Regions from separate parts of the Mesorhizobium sp. WSM4814 genome, predicted to be linked through region 2. Evidence: riboswitches for the same ligand, from Rfam matches in the RefSeq annotation. Region 2 holds a riboswitch; the other holds the start of a gene.
The links. A riboswitch is a leader RNA that binds a small molecule or an ion and turns the genes downstream of it on or off. The one in region 2 is predicted to bind cobalamin.
Positions count from the first base shown of each region.

Region 1 (8,193 bases), on a different contig from region 2:
GGGCATGGCGCAGTTCTTGCCTTCTCCGCTTGTGGGGAAGGTGGATCGGCGCGCAGCGCCGAGACGGTTGAGGGATGCTGCCCGGAGTGCTGTCGGTTCCAAGCTGGAGCACCTCATCCGGCCGCTTCGCGGCCACCTTCTCCCACAACAAGGGGAGAAGGGGGAGAAGGGGGAGCCAATCTCGTGCAGGCCCCATCGCAGAAGATCGCCGATCCTGCCGGTGAAATCTCGGCAGGCGGTTCGGCCCGCTGCGCCGGTCCCAGAGGTCAGTCCATAGGCGCGGCGGGTGCAGCCGCTGAAGCCTTCTGCGGCTTGCGCAGCAGGAAGACCAGCGGGAAAGCCACCAGCGTCACCACCATCATCAGCTTGAAGTCGTTGATGTAGGAGATCATCAGCGACTGCTGGTTGACCAGTCCGTCGATCTGCGACAGCGCCGCCGGATCGCCGCCCGCCGCCGCCGGCGAGGCCGCCCACAGGTTGGGGTTGAACGGATTGATATAGGCGGAGAGCTCGGCGTGGTTGATCTGCGTGTTGCGCACCAGCATGACCGAAACGATCGAGATGCCGATCGACGAGCCGATGTTGCGCACCAGGGAAAACAGCGCCGTAGCGTCGGTGCGGAAGCGCACATCGAGCGTGGCAAAGGCAATGGTGGAGAGCGGCACGAAGACCAGGCCCAGCCCGAGGCCCTGAATGACGCCCGAGGTCAGGATTAGCCAGTTGTCCATCTGCGGCGAGAAGCCCGACATCGTGTAAAGCGACTGCGCCGTAAGCCCCAGTCCGATCATCACCAGCAGCCTGGCATCGATCCTGTGCATGATGCGCCCGACGACGAGCATCGAGATCATCGTGCCGACGCCGCGCGGCGCCATCACCACGCCGGTGGTGATGGTCGGGTAGCCGAAGATCGTCGACAGCATCGGCGGCAGCAGCGCCAGGCTGGCCAGAAGGATGACGCCGATGATGAAAATGAAGACCAGTCCGGTCGCGAAATTGCGGTCCAGGAATATCTTCGGGTCGATGAACGGGTTTTCGGCGCTCAGCAGATGAATGGTGAACATCCAGAAACCTGAAATGGCGAGGCCAAGCTCGATCCAGATCTCGGCCGAGGAGAACCAGTCGGCATCGCCGCCACGGTCGAGCATGAGCTGCAGCGCGCCGACGCCGAGCGAGAGCATGGCAAAGCCGAAGAAATCGAAGCCGCGCACGCGTCTGGCGATGTTCGGCAGGTAGGCGGCCATGCCGAGAAAGGCGATGATGCCAATCGGCAGGTTGATGAAGAACACCCAGCGCCAGTTGAAGCTCTCGGTCAGCCAGCCACCCAGCGTCGGGCCGATGATCGGCCCGACCATGATGCCGGCGCCCCAGATCGCCATCGCCTGGCCGTGGCGTTCCTTCGGGTTGATGTCGAGCAGGAAGGTCTGCGACAGCGGCACGATCGCCGCGCCGAACACGCCCTGCATCAGGCGGAACAGCACCATGGTCTCCAGGCTCCATGCCACGCCGCATAGCATGGAGAAGACGACGAAGCCGACCACCGCCGTCAGGAACAGCTCCTTGCGCCCGAAGCGGTCGGCCAGCCAGCCGGTCACCGGCGTCATGATGGCGGCGGCAACGATGTAGGAGGTCAGCACCCAGTTAATGGTGTCGGCCGACGCGCCAAGGTCGCCGACCATCGACGGCAGAGCGACATTGGCGATAGTGGTGTCGAGCACCTGCATGACTGTCGCCAGCATGATCGCAATGGTGATCAGGCCGCGATGCGGCACTTCGCGAAAGGCTTCTGGCGTGCTCATGACGTTGAGGCGTCTATTGCGCTTCACCCGCCGCGGCGTGGCCGAAGATGCTCGGAAGCCCGCGGGAAACGCCGGTGTCCACCGTGACGGTCGCGCTCATGCCGGTGCGCAGCGCCATCCTGGCGTCGGCATCGGCCAGTTGCAGGCGCACCGGAATGCGCTGGGTGACCTTGACCCAGTTGCCGGTGGCGTTCTGGGCGGGCAACAGCGAGAACTCGGCTCCCGTGCCAGCGCCGATCGCCTTGACGGTGGCTTCGAACGTCAGGCCCGGGTAGGTGTCGACCACGATTTCAGCCGTCTGGCCGGGCTTCATATTGGTGAGCTGGGTTTCCTTGAAATTGGCATCGATCCAGGTATCGCCGGTCTCGACCAGCGAAAACAGCGGCGTACCCGAGCCGACATACTGGCCGACCTTGAACGAGGCAGCCTGGCTGATGATGCCGTCGGCCGGCGCCCTCACCGTGGTCTGCGCCAAATCGTAGGCAGCCTTGTCGCGCGTGGCGAGCGCCGCCATCACGGTCGGATGCCTGTCGGTCTCGATATCGGGATTGCCGCCAAGGCCCGCCTTGGCGCTGAGGATGCCCTGTTCGGCCACGGCCAATTGCTGCTTGGCCTTGTCGAGATCGTTCCTGGCCTCGTCCAGCGACGACTCGGCGTTGATGCCCTTGCGGGCCAGGTCGGCGGCCCGGTCGTATTGCGACTGCGCATAGTCGACCTGGCTGGCGTCCGACTTCTCCTGCGCTTCCGCCTGGCTATAGGCCGCACGCAGCTGCTCGACATTGAGGCGCGCGCCGGCCACCGCCGCGTCAGCTTGGGCCAATGCGATCCGGTAAGGCTCGGCATCGATGGCGAACAGCACGTCGCCCTGCTTGACGGACTGGTTGTCGAAAATGTCGACTTGGACGATGCGGCCGGCCGTATCGGCGGCGATCGTGACCTTGGCCTGCTGCAGATTGGCGTTCTCGGTCTCCTGGTAACGGCCGCCGGTCACCCAGACGTAGCTGCCGCCGGCGATCAGCGCCACCGGGAGCGCCGACATCAAAAGCATGCGGCCGGCACGGCGCTTCTTCTTCGGCGCCACCGGCGCCGGCGCTAGCTGCGGAGCGGCCGTAACCGGAGTTGCCGCCGGCTGCGCGGGAGCTTCCAACTCCAGCTTGGTCGCATTCTCATCTACCTTGGCTACCGCGTTCATGCTGCTGCGCCTTCTGCACTCTCGACTTTTTCGCCACTCTCGACATTTTCGCCCGGCGCCGGCTCGCCGTCCGCCAGGTTCCTGGTCATCGTCTCCAGTGCCTTGATCAGGACGCGACGATCTTGCGGCGACACGCCGGCCAGCGATTCTTCATAGACTTCGCCAGCAAGGCTCTTGATCTCAGCGTAGGCCTGGCTCGCCTTGGCGGTCGGGAAGATCATGCGGACGCGGCGGTCGGCGGCATCGGCGCGGCGCTCGATCCAGCCGCCCTCCTCCATGCGGTCGACCAGGCGCGACACGCTGATCGGCTCGATCTCGAGAAGCTCGGCGAGCCGGGCCTGGGTGATGCCTTCTTCCTTGGCGACGCGGACCATCAGCCGCCATTGCGCCGAGGAAAGGCCGAGCCCGCTGGCGCGCGCCTCGAAGCGCTTGCGCATCAGGCGCTGCACGTCGTGGATCAAAAAACCCAATCTGTCGATGCCGTCGGAAACCATGAGCGGCATATATTATAAGCGTGCTCACTATTCAAGACGCGGCATTGTGCCAGAAGCCGGCAAGTGTGCATGGCAGCCCATCATGAACGATTGCGAATGAGCATGGTGACCACGAAGAAAGCGCCGACCGAACTGGTGATGATGCCGATCGGCAGTTCCTGCGGCGGCAGCAGCGTGCGCGCCAGAAGGTCACTTGCCAGCAGCAGCACCGCTCCGAAGAGGGCGCAGCTTGCAATCAGGCGCAGATGCAACGGCCCGGCCAGGGGCCGGGACAGATGCGGGATCATCAGCCCGACGAAACCGATGACACCTGCGACCGAGACCAGGATCGCCGTCGAGAAGGCAGCGACGAGAAACGCCGTCCTGCGCATCCGCACAACCGGCACCCCAAGACTTTCGGCAGCATTCTCGCCGGCCAGGAAGGCGTCGAGCTTGCGATGGTTCCACAGGCCATAAGCAAGAATGGTGCCCGCGCCAAGAGCAGCCAGCCCGACATTGTCCCATCGCGCCAGGCCGAGCCCGCCCATCGTCCAGAACAATACCGAGTGAGCGGCGCGCTGGTCTCCGGCGAAGACGAGATAGTTGGTCAGGGCGATGAACATGAACGAGACGGCAAGCCCGGCCAGTATCAGCCGTTCGGGGCCCTGCCCCCTCACCCGCGAAACCAGCAAAAGCACGATGCCGGCGGCCAATATGCCGCCGGTGAAGGCGGCAACCGGCAACGTCCAGATGCCGAAACGGTCGCCAAAAATGGTGATGACGGAAACAGCGCCTGCCGCGGCACCGGAGGACAGCCCGAACAGGAACGGATCGGCGAGGTCGTTTCGGGTTACCGTCTGCAGCAGCGCGCCGATGACGCCCAGCCCGGCGCCGACACAGATCGCCATAATCGTGCGCGGCAGCCTGAGATCGACAATTATCTTGGCAATTGGGATCTTGGCGACCGGGATATTGCCGACCGAACCGGGCACGAGATCTCCGTCCAGCCCGGCCGTATGTCCGAGCGCAGCAATCACGTCGCTCAACGCTATGACTGTCGATCCATAGGCGATCGACAGCAGAGCAAGAGCGGCGATTACTGCCACTCCTGCTGCCATGGCCAATTCGAACGCCCTGTGGCGCAAGCTCAGAAGGCTTCCGGGTGCATCGCGCTGGCGATCTTGCCGATCGCCTCGATGTTGGCGGGTCCGGGCGTCAGCTCGGCATAGCGCAGCGCGACGAAGCGCTCATTCCGGACCGCGTCGGTCTCCTTCATTGCCGGATGGACTTTGAGGAAGTCGAGCAGTTTCCTGTAACCGCCGCCGCCCTGATAGTCGAGCAGGATCAGGAACTGCGGATTGCGGGAAGCGACCGTTTCCCAGTCCGTGTTGCCCCAGCTCGTCTGCATGTCGGCCATGATGTTGTCGCCGCCGGCAGCGGCGATCATGGCGCTGGGGATCGCGAACTTGCCTGATGTGAAGGGTTTGTCTTCGCCGGAGTCGTAGAGAAACACCCGCGTCCGCGCGCGGTCGCCGACCTTTGCCGTGATATCGGCGAGTTGCGCTTTCCAGCCTGAAACAAGTTTTTCCGCCTTGGCCTCCTTGCCGAAAATCTTGCCCAGCTTTTCGATGTCGCCGTAGAGCAGGTCCATCGAGGCGGCGGGGCGGTTGTTGTCGAGATGGACGCAGCTTTCCGTCAGCACCAGCGTCTTGACGCCGTGCGGCGCCAGCGTATCTGGCGTTACCTCGCCGCCCGGCTTCATGCCGTAATACCAGCCGGCGAAGAAGAAATCGGGCTCGACCGCGACCAGGTTTTCGAGCGTCGGGTATTTCGGCGCAAGTTCCGGAATCGCGCCCTGCCCGGCCTTGAATTCCGGACCGACCTTGTGCCATCCGGTGATGCCGGTCAGGCCGACGATCGACGGTTGCAGCCCCAGCGCGAAGGCCATCTCGGCCATGTTCATATCTTGGATGACGGCGCGCTTCGGCGCGGCGTCGAACGTCAGCGGCGTGCCGCAACTGTCGACTGTTACCGGGAAAGCGAAGGCGGCCTGGGCAAGCAGCAGAGAGGCAAAAGACAGTGCGAGGCGTTTCACGGATGTTGCTCCTTGGTTAGATCAGAAGAGGCACGGTTCGGGACTTCGAACACCGTGAGTTCGCGGTCTTCGGTGGGATGGCGCAGCCGAAGCACGTCGACCCCGAAAATCTCGCGGATCAACTGCTTGGTGAGCGCCTCGCGCGGACCGGCGAGTGCCTGCAGGCGGGCCTCGTTCATCACCGCGACCCTGGTGGCAAATGGCGTGACCAGCGACAGATCATGCAGCACCGCCACGACGGTCATGCCAAGCTGCGATACGAGTTCGAGAAGTTCGCTGCGGGCGCGCGGATCGAGATGATTGGTCGGTTCATCGAGGAACAGGATTTTCGGCTCCTGGGCGATGGCGCGCGCCAGCTGGGCGCGTTGCCGCTCACCACCCGACAGCGAGCCGATCGTGCGGCCGAGCAGCGGCAGCAGGCCAGTTCTGCGAAGCGCTTCGACGACGATGTCGCGTTGCTCGCTCCTGCGTCGCCAGCCGGCATGCGGGACCCGCCCAAGTCCGACGTAGTCGATCACGGCAAGCCGCGGATCGGGCTGATCGGTCTGGCCGACGACCGCCATGTGCAGCGCCCGCTCGGCGGCCGGAAACGTCTCCAGCCGGCGTCCGGAAAATCTCACATCTCCCGCGCTCGGACGCAGCGTGCCGCATAGCATGCGCAGCAGCGTCGTCTTGCCGGCGCCGTTGGGACCGATGATGGCGAGGCGGTCTCCCGCCGCGACCGAAAGGCTGACCGCACTGACCAGGCGCTGGCCATTCGCCGTGGCGCTCAGTTCACGCGCTTCAAGAAGAGGCTGGCAGGCGTCCAACTTACCGTCACTTTCTCAATGGCGACGGAAGGAAGCTGGACCGGCCGACAAGACCGATGTCCACGTCTCCTCCCGGCACACCCCGTCCGGTCAACTCGTGCGATGGCAGGTCTCCTGGCTCGCGGGTCCTTGCGCCATCCTGCCTTCCCAGCCTTGGCCAGTGGCATTTCGGATTTTGCTCGCCGCCTACAGTTGCGGGGGCAGCCACGGCCTCGATCCGAAGATCTCACCGTGTTCCCTTTTCACCCTCGCCTTTCGGCTTGGGGACCATCAGTCAGCCACCCTAGTTTTCCGCCAATCCCAGCGCAATAAATTTCCGGGTTCCGGAGTGCCCCGCGAGCAATGGTCTTGTCAGAACGAGCATACCGAATCTCGTAATGTAATAACGTTACTACTTAAAAGACAACGCCTGCTCCCGTCAAGCCCTTCGCCCAACGCCTTCGACTTGCCGACCAGCGTCGCATTGCGCGGTGCGCAATTTCGATCAAACTGCCTCCACCAAGAAGCGAAACCATGACCTGGCCGATGCGCAGTCCCACAGCAAGGAGCCATATGAACCCGACCGAGAAAGCGCTGTGGTTCGTCGAAAGCCATCTGCCGGAGGCCATCTCGCTCGACGATGTCGCCAACAGCAGCGGCGTGTCGCGCTTTCACGTGACGCGGGCTTTCGGTGCGGCGACCGGACATTCGGTGATGGGCTACCTGCGTTCTCGCCGGCTGACCGAGGCGGCGCGCAGGCTCGCCGCCGGCGCACCGGACATCCTCTCGGTCGCGCTCGACGCCGGCTATGCCTCGCATGAGGCTTTCACCCGTGCCTTCCGCGACCAGTTCGGCACCACGCCGGAACTGGTGCGCGCGCAAGGCTCGCTCAAAAACCTCGATCTCGTGGAGCCGATCCTGATGGACCAGTCCTTCCTCACCAATCTCGAGCCGCCGCGTTTCGAAACCAGCCGGCCGTTCCTCATCGCCGGTCTCGGCGAGCGCTACAGCTGCGAAACCAGCGCCGGCATTCCGATGCAGTGGCAGCGGTTCGGCCCCTATATCGGCAACATTCCAGGCGAGGTCGGCGACATCGCCTATGGCGTCTGCGTCAACGGCGACGATGCAGGCAATTTCGACTATATCGCCGGCGTCGAGGTGTCCGATTTTTCGGACCTGCCGAAGGAGTTTTCGCGCGTACGCGTGCCGGCGCAGAAATACGCCGTGTTCGCCCATCGTGACCACATCTCGACCATCCGCCGCACGGTCAACACGATCTGGAACAAATGGCTGCCGGCCTCCGGGCACAAGATTGCCGACGCGCCCGAATTCGAGCGCTACGGCCCCGAATTCGATCCGCGCAGCGGCAATGGCGGGCTGGAAATCTGGATACCGGTCAAAGGGTGAGAATGGCCGCCTTGTCTTGCCTTCTCCCCTTGTGGGAGAAGGTGGCCTCGCGAAGCGAGGTCGGATGAGGGGTGCTCCAGCTTGGCACTAACAGCACTCCGGCCAACACCCCTCATCCGTCTCGGCGCTGCGCGCCGATCCACCTTCTCCCACAAGGGGAGAAGGGAAAAATGCTACAGCTCCAGGTTCCAGTTCTGGCCGACCAGATCCTTGCCGAAGGCGTGGTGGCGTTCCTGATTGGCCAGCTTGAACCCGGCCGCCTCGTAGATGCGGCGCGCTGAGGTGAGCACGTCGTTGGTCCACAGCGTCAATTTCTTGTAGCCCTTGGCACGGGCAAAGCCGATGCATTCCTCGACCAGCCGACTGCCGATGCCGAGACCGCGCGCCGAGGGCTCGACATAGAGCAGGCGCAGCTGCGCCACCGCGTCCGACTGGCGCACGA
Region 1 covers NZ_JBVVQT010000024.1:78,197-86,389, forward strand. Annotated here, with positions in the region: gene AC0L2V_RS27120 (DHA2 family efflux MFS transporter permease subunit) at 267-1,796, opposite strand; gene AC0L2V_RS27125 (HlyD family secretion protein) at 1,810-2,988, opposite strand; gene AC0L2V_RS27130 (MarR family winged helix-turn-helix transcriptional regulator) at 2,985-3,482, opposite strand; gene AC0L2V_RS27135 (FecCD family ABC transporter permease) at 3,563-4,579, opposite strand; gene AC0L2V_RS27140 (ABC transporter substrate-binding protein) at 4,609-5,556, opposite strand; gene AC0L2V_RS27145 (ABC transporter ATP-binding protein) at 5,553-6,365, opposite strand; cobalamin riboswitch at 6,453-6,652, opposite strand; gene AC0L2V_RS27150 (AraC family transcriptional regulator) at 6,918-7,751, shown strand; gene AC0L2V_RS27155 (bifunctional helix-turn-helix transcriptional regulator/GNAT family N-acetyltransferase) at 7,925-8,193, opposite strand, start outside.
Region 1: linked by a shared signal. The riboswitch ahead of AC0L2V_RS27145 (ABC transporter ATP-binding protein) and the one ahead of AC0L2V_RS23355 (aromatic ring-hydroxylating oxygenase subunit alpha) in region 2 are both predicted to bind cobalamin.

Region 2 (8,193 bases):
TTCCGAAAATCGGAACCGATTTTCGGGCCGATGCGCTAGCGGCCGAACAGGTTCCGGTCGCTGCCCTGCGGGGCGGACTTCTGTACGTCGCCCGACGAGTTGAGCAGCTTGTAGACCGGCGAACCGGTATTGCGTACCGAAGAAGTCTGCGTGTTGTCGACGTTGATGGTCGCCTGCTTGTTGATGTCGGTTCTGCCAAAGTTGTCGCTACCGGCAAAAGCGCCGCCCGCAGCAATCAAAAGCGCGGCGGCGGTAAGAACGATCTTCTTCATTTTCAAAACTCCTGGATTTTCTTGGTTCCGCCAGCCCGGCGGGCAAATGCCGCCGCCGCTGTTGGAACGAACTGTTAGTTGTTGCCGAACAGCTTACGGTCGCTGCCGTTGACGGGTTTCTCGTCAGCCGGAACCGGATTCTGCGCCGACGCCGAATTCCGAATCGAAGCCGTGTACGAGTTGCTGTCGACCGCAGCGGCCGGCTGGTTGGCGCCGTTCGATCCAAAGTTGTCGCTGCCGGCAAAAGCACTGCCGGAGATGGCCATAATGGCGGCGGTGGCAAGAATGAGCTTCTTCATTTCAAATACTCCTGAGTTCCTCAGATCCCGAGCGGCGGACCGCCACTTTGCTGTTTGGGACCAGCTGTTAATTGTTGCCGAAAAGGTTGCGGTCGGCGCCCTGGCCAACGGCCTGCTTTTCAGCGTGAGCCGGCGTCTGGACAGAGGCCGTATACGAGCTGTCGACCGCGACGGCCGGCTGGTTGGCGGCGTTGGACCCATAATGGTCGCTGCCGGCAAAGGCGCTGCCGGTGATGGCCAGAGCGGCGACGGCAGCAAGAGCGATCTTTTTCATTTTAGTACTCCAGTATCTTGGTCTTCAGTCCGTCTAGCGGCGTGTCTTGGGAGGATGCGCGCGTCGTTCGGACAGCCCCGATGTGGGAAGGCCATTCGGCGGATTCCAATCACGAAGTTGTTCCGTGTGGACCAAGAATCTACACCTTGAAATTGTACCAGAGGCATCTAGCACTATGGTTTTTATGGTTTGTTTTCAATATCTTATTCAAAATTAGCAATTCATGATTTGACGGATTGGCGAATTTGCGTTCACAGCGTGTTGCACGCATTGTCAACAGAAACGAACCGTTCGGTTCGATTTTAGAAGCGGCTAATAGTCACTTTTGTAAACTGTTAACCTTCCTGATCTCCGCCGCGGGTCGGATTCTATGTCACGGCAGCCGACAGTGGCCGCCGACAAAGTGGGGCTTCAGCCCTGCAGATATAAACCTGCAGGTTTCGCCGGCGGTGTCGCGCCGCATGGATACGATGTCGCTTTCATGCCGGCAGTCAGCCGGCCGGCATGATTAGATCACGCCATCTCAGGTGCCGCTTGGTGACGACGAAGCGGAGAATTGGGAAGCCAGTCAGAACCCGGCGCTGCCCCCGCAACGGTGGTGGAGTTCAAGTCGCAACGGGAGACCACTGGGCCACAAGCCTGGGAAGGTGTCGCGACGAGTCCGCAAGGACACTCCAGAGCCCGGAAACCAGCCCGAGATTTTCAGACTCGACTGATCGCGGTGGGCGGTCAAGAGGTGGATGATGCACGTCCGGCCCTGTCGCCGGCGTGCAAACGGTCCTCCCTCCATCACCACCAGTTCAGTCCTTACACGAGGACAGGACATGGACGCGCGCAACGACATGCTGAGGCTCTTGCACGGCCGCAGGCAAGGCTATTCGCTCGAGCAGCCCTTCTACACCGATCCAGATTTCTTCAAGCTCGACATGGAGCTGATCTGGTATCGCGACTGGCTGTTCATCGGCCACGATTGCGAGTTGCCGAAAGCTGGCAGCTATATCACCGCCCAGATCGGCGACTATCCGGTCGTGCTGGTCCGCGACCAGCAAGGCAAGATCAATGCCTTCCACAATTCCTGCCGGCATCGCGGCAGCCGTGTCTGCAATGCCGACAAGGGCACTGCGGCGAAGCTGGTCTGCCCCTATCACCAGTGGACCTACGAGCTGGACGGCCGGCTGTTGTTTGCTCGCCAGATGGCAGACGGCTTCGACAAGAGCCAGTTCAGCCTGAAGCCGGTGGCTTGCGAAAGCGTTGGCGGCTACATCTTTATCTGCCTGGCCAACGAGCCGGCCGATTTCGCGCCGATGCGCGCCATGATCGAGCCTTACCTCCTGCCGCACCGGCTGCGCGAGGCAAAAATCGCCTTCGAATCGACCATCGTCGAGAAGGGCAACTGGAAGCTCGTCTGGGAGAACAACCGCGAGTGCTACCATTGCGCCGGCAACCATCCGGAACTCTGCAAGACATTCCCGGAAGCGCCGACCGTGACCGGCGTGCAGGGCGCCGACAGCGATCCAGAGATGCTCGCGCACTGGGCGAAATGCGAGGCGGCGGGCTTGCCGAGCAAGTTCCGCATCGATCCGGCCGGGCAGTATCGCGCCACCCGCGCGCCGCTGCTGCACGACGCCGTCAGCTACACGATGACGGGAAGACGCGCGGTGAAGAAGAACCTTTCCGACAGCGTTTCGACCGACCGTATCGGCTCGCTGCTGCTCTATCACTATCCGACGAGTTGGAACCATATCCTCGGCGATCATGCCGTCACCTTCCGCGTGCTGCCGATCAGTGCCACGGAAACGGCCGTCACCACCAAATGGCTTGTCCACAAGGACGCGGTCGAAGGCGTCGATTACGACCTCGCCGAACTCACCCATGTCTGGACCGAGACCAACGACCAGGACCGTCGCATTGTCGAGGAAAACGCCTTCGGCATCCTGTCGCCGGCCTATGAGCCCGGCCCCTATTCGGAACTGCATGAGGGCGGCGTCATCCAGTTCGTCGAATGGTACGCCTCCTTCATCGGGCCGCGCCTTGCCGAGGCCGGGCGGCCGGCGCTGCGCAGCGTCGCCTGAACGAGGTCAAGGGGATGAATGCGATGACGGACCTTGGCCTCTACCGCCATCTCGACGAGATGGCGCCCTGGAACGACCGGCTCCAGGTGCTGGAAGTCATCGGCGTCAGCGACGAGGCGCCTGACGTGAAGACCTTCACCTTCCGCTCTGACAACCAGACCTGGTTCCGCTACAGACCGGGGCAGTTCGTGACGCTGGAACTGCCGACCACCGAGGGCCCGATGATGCGGACCTATACGCTGTCGTCCTCGCCGTCGAGGCCGTTCTCGATCGCGGTGACGGTGAAAGCGCAGGCCGGCAGCCTCGGCACCCGCTGGATGTTCGACAATCTGAAGCCCGGCGTTCACGTGAAGGCCTATGGGCCGGCGGGCGACTTTTCGCTGCACAGCCATCCAGCGGCCAAGTATCTGTTCATTTCGGCCGGCTCAGGCGTGACGCCGATGATGTCGATGCTGCGCTGGCTGAACGACTGCGCGCCATGGACAGATGTCGGCTTCGTCAACTGCGCGCGAAAGCCCGAGGAGATCATCTTCCGCAAGGAGCTCGAGCTGCTCGGCAGCCGCATGCCGGGCCTGACGCTCGGCTTCATGATCGAGGAGCGGTCCAGCCGTGAGGGCTGGTTCGGCCATATGGGCCGGATCGACGCGATACGGCTGCCGCTGCTGGCCCCCGATTTTCGCGAGCGCGAAATTTTCTGCTGCGGCCCCGACCCGTTCATGCGCGCCGTGCGGCAGATGCTGGAGGCGGCCGGCTTCGACATGGCCAACTACCATCAGGAGAGCTTTGCGGCCCCGGCGGTGGAGGAAATACCGGCCCCGTTCGGTTCGCCGGCGGAAGGTGGACCGGCAGAGAGTGGGGTCGAGGTACCTGCCGAGGCCGCAACACCGATCCGCTTTTCGCTTTCGGATATCGATGCCGAATGCGTTGCCGGCCAGACCGTGCTGCAGACGGCGCGCGCTTCGGGCGTACGAATTCCCGCAGCCTGCGAGTTCGGCCTGTGCGGAACCTGCAAGGTGAAAAAGGTCTCGGGCACAGTCGAGATGAGCCACAATGGCGGCATCCTCGATCACGAGATCGACGACGGCTTCATCCTTGCCTGCTGTTCGAAGCCGCTGACGGCGCTCGAGATCGACGCCTGACCGGGGAGCTTAAAGCGCGTCGCGGCTGAATGGATTCATGCGACGCGCTTTAAGTTATTGTTTTTATGCATGTCGTCATCGCAAAACCGCTGCACACTTTTGCGTGACATGCATTAAACCCCGTAGCGCTCGGTGCGGATGAGGCTTGCCGGAACGCCGGCATCGATCAGCGCCTGGGCGGCGGCCGACACGAACGCATTCGAGCCGCAGACAAAGGCGAACCTTGGCGGCGCGGGCAGCCGCAGCATCGATTGCTCCATCATCGCGGCATCGACCCGCCGCGAATAGTCTGACGGGCGCGGGGCGGCCTCGCGGGTCAGCGCCAACACCAGATCGAAGCCGTCCCGGCGATCGTGGACGTCGATCAGCTCGTCGCGAAAGATCACCTCGTCCCAGACCCGTGCGGAAAATACCAATGCCACGGGCACCGCCGATCTGCGCGCGCCGCGATGGCGGATCATCGCCATCAGCGGTACCACGCCGGACCCGCCGCCGACCAGCAGAAGCGGGCCGCCGTCGCTGTCGGACCAGACGAAGTGGCCGCCGAGCGGGCCGCGCAACTCGACCTCGTCGCCGACCGCCGCGATATCGTGGAAGAAGGGTGAGACCTCGCCATCATCGAGCCTTTCGATCGCCAGTTCGATCGTCTCGCCGGCTTCCGGCGCCGAGGCGATTGAGTAGGAGCGGCGCGCCTGATAGCCGTCCGGCGCCGTCAGCCTGACATCGACATGCTGCCCGGCACGATAGGCGAAGGGCCGCGACGGCTGGAGGAAAAAGCTGGTGACGCGCGGCGTGCGCTTTTCGATGCGGGCGATGGTCACCGTCTGCCAGGGCGACTGCGCCGCCGGCGCGTCGCTCATGGATCGCCCGTATAGCGCTGCTCGCGCCACGGGTCGCCATAGATGTGATAGCCGCGCAGCTCCCAGAAGCCGGGCTCGTCGCGCTCGGTGAACTGCAGGCCGTTCAGCCATTTGGCCGACTTCCAGAAATAGAGATGCGGAACCAGCAGCCGCGCCGGGCCGCCATGGTCCGGCGTGATCGGCTTGCCTTCGTAAAGCAGCGCCACCATTGCCTTGCCGGCAGTGAGATCCTGCGTCGGCACGTTGGTTGTATAGCCGTCGAAGGACAGCGCCAGCGTGAAGGCGGTCGGTGGCTCGATGCCGGCATCCGCCAGAATATCGTCGACCATCACACCCTGCCACGCCGTGTCGAACTTGGTCCACGCGGTGACACAATGGATGTCGCGCGTCATCTTGGTCAAAGGCAGCGCGTTGAACTCTGTCCAGTTCCACGTCTTGATCGGCCGCGGTCCGTGCTTGAGCGTGAACGACCAGTCCTCGGTGCGCACAGGCGGCGTCGGCCCGGCCGACAGCACCGGAAACCCTTGCTCGAGATACTGCCCCGGCGGGATACGCGCATCCGCATCCGTCGGGGGCTTTCGTCCTGAAGAGAAGCCGCGGGTGACCATCGAGACAATCCGTTTGCATCAGGCCGCCTGTCGGCCTTCACCAATGTTGTCAAAGATACTCTGGCGGGCAACCAGATTCTTGGCTTATGCGCCGTCTGTTCGCCTGAGATAACCGGTGGCGATCTCGCGCATCCGTTTGGCGTCGAAGCTTGGTCCATGGCCGCCATGGCCGATGCTGACAGGCAGATCGAGCAGCCGCTGCATGGTTCGGCGATAGGCTGATCGGTCGGAATCCGGCAGGTCGTCGATCAGCAAGGCGTCGTAGATGGCGTCGCCGGCGAAGAACAGGCCGTCGGCCTCATCGAACAGCGCGATCGAATCCGGCGAATGGCCGGGCAGATGCAGCACCCGGAATTGCCGGTCGCCAAGGTCGACCAGATCGCCCTCGTCAAGCGTCCGCGTCAGCGGCGCCGGCTGGATTCTGTATTCGGCCGCTCTCCAGGCCGGTGCCGGCAGCTTCGAGACGGCGCCGTCGAGATGATGAAACATGTGGGCGTAGGTGACGGCGTCATCCATGCTGTCGAATTGCGCAGCACTCATCCTCGGCCCGGCTCGCAGCGGGAATTCGTGCAGCGAGCCGACATGGTCGAGGTGGATATGGGTGGCGACGACGAGCAGCGGCTTGCCATCAGGCGTGTCGATCTCCGGCGCCAGCGGGCAAATCCCCATGCCGGTGTCGACAAGCAGGTCGACGTCGCGGCCGCGCAGATGCCAGATGTTGGCGCGCACGAAATCATGCACGAACGGCTCGGTCAGCATGGTTGTAACGGCGTCGACCTTCGTCTTGCTGAACCAATCATCCATCAGAGGGCCGGCATCAGACGAACGGTTCTCCAACCTTGTATTTTTCGGGAACCAGTCGCTTCAGATAGGCCATTCCTGCATCGGAGAGCTGATTGACCTCAGGCAGCATGAAATCGTCGGGCATGTGACGGGTCTTGCCGGCGACGTTTTTCAGCGGCACCTTGTTCAGCACGGTTTTCTCGCCGTCATATTGCAGTGCCACCGAGCCGCCGCCCTGTTCGGCGACAGCGACCGCAAAGACGCCGGCATCGAAGGCTTCCTGCGCATCGACGGCGTTGATGGCGCCGACATAGCCGCGCGGCATGTAGCCGAGCGCATCGACGCGGGCCCGCTTGCCCGGCAATCCTTCGGCCAGCGCGCGCTCGAGGGCGGCCGGCAGGTCGCTGCCCGACAGCTTGACGTTGCCATGCGCATCGCGCTCCAGTTTGTCCGGCGGGACAAGACTTTCGACCAGCGCCTTGCCGTCGGCGGTGCTGACGCCTTCGGAGACTGCGACGATGCAGCGCTTGTGGCGATCAAGCGTGGCGCGAACATCGTCGATGAAGGCCGCAGCCGAGAACGGACGCTCCGGCACATAGACGAGATGCGGGCCGCTGTCGGGATCAAGCTGCCATGCGGCGGCGGCGGCGGTGAGGAAACCGGCATGCCGCCCCATGACGATGCCGACATAGATGCCGGGCAGAGCACGGAAATCGAGGTCGACCGAGAGAAAGGCGCCGGCGACGAACTCGGCTGCCGAAATGAAGCCGGGCGTGTGGTCGTTCTCCTCGAGATCGTTGTCGATGGTTTTCGGCGCATGGACGAAAGCCATCTTGCCGCCGGCGGCGTCGGTCAGGATCTGCTGCGTGCCGGACGTGTCGTTGCCGCCGATATAGATGAAGGCATCGGCGCCAGCCTTCTTCAGGCCGTTGAGGATGATCTCGCAATAGGCCTCGTCAGGCTTGTCGCGCGTCGAGCCAAGCGCGGCGCTCGGCGTCGCCGCAATCAGCCGCAACCGGTCCTCAGGGATAGCCGAAAGATCGACATAGTTGCCGTCGCGGATGCCGCGCACGCCATGGATGGAGCCCAGGACCTTGGCGCCGGGATGCCGCCTGCGGATCTCGAGTGTGGCGCCCACCACCGTCTGGTTGATGACGGCGGTCGGGCCGCCGCCTTGCGCGATGACAAAAGTTCCGGACATGCTTCACGTCTCCCGAGCAGTGACTTTGCAGGGCACATTCGCCTGTCTTGCGAGATCGCGCAACGGGAGAGTCGAGCGGCCGCGTCAGCCGCCTCGAGTTCAGACGATGACCGGGAGGGTCAGACGACGACGACCGGGTTCTTCCTGGAGACGCGGCTGTAGAGGTCGATGATGTCCTGGTTGATCAGGCGAACGCAGCCCGACGACATCGCTTGGCCGATGCTCCACCATTCGGGCGAACCGTGGATGCGGTAGCCGGTGTCCTGGCCGTTCTGGTAGATGTACAGCGCACGCGCGCCGAGCGGGTTGTCGAGGCCGCCGGGCTGCCCGGCCTGCCATTTCACCAGTTCCGGCTTGCGGGCGATCATCTCGGCCGGCGGCCTCCAGGTCGGCCATTCCTTGCCGTACTGGATGTTGGCGCGGCCGGACCAGCGGAAGCCATCCTTGCCGATGCCGACGCCGTAACGGATAGCGTCACCGCCGGGCTGCACCAGGTAGAGCAGCCGCTCCTGCGAATGGACGACGATGGTGCCGGGCTGCTCGCCAGTCGGGTCGACGACGATCTGGCGGCGGAACTCCGGCTTGACCTTGAGGTAGGGTACTTCCGGCAGCGTGAAGCCGCCGTCGGTGACGGAGGCATACATCACACCAGGGCTGGTGATGTTCTTGTCGACGCTGATGCTCG
Region 2 covers NZ_JBVVQT010000018.1:20,230-28,422, reverse strand. Annotated here, with positions in the region: gene AC0L2V_RS23370 (DUF680 domain-containing protein) at 36-272, opposite strand; gene AC0L2V_RS23365 (DUF680 domain-containing protein) at 347-571, opposite strand; gene AC0L2V_RS23360 (DUF680 domain-containing protein) at 639-845, opposite strand; cobalamin riboswitch at 1,354-1,556, shown strand; gene AC0L2V_RS23355 (aromatic ring-hydroxylating oxygenase subunit alpha) at 1,670-2,917, shown strand; gene AC0L2V_RS23350 (FAD-binding oxidoreductase) at 2,941-4,056, shown strand; gene AC0L2V_RS23345 (FAD-binding oxidoreductase) at 4,170-4,916, opposite strand; gene AC0L2V_RS23340 (molybdopterin-dependent oxidoreductase) at 4,913-5,524, opposite strand; gene AC0L2V_RS23335 (MBL fold metallo-hydrolase) at 5,609-6,328, opposite strand; gene AC0L2V_RS23330 (diphosphate--fructose-6-phosphate 1-phosphotransferase) at 6,342-7,508, opposite strand; gene AC0L2V_RS23325 (L,D-transpeptidase) at 7,628-8,193, opposite strand, start outside.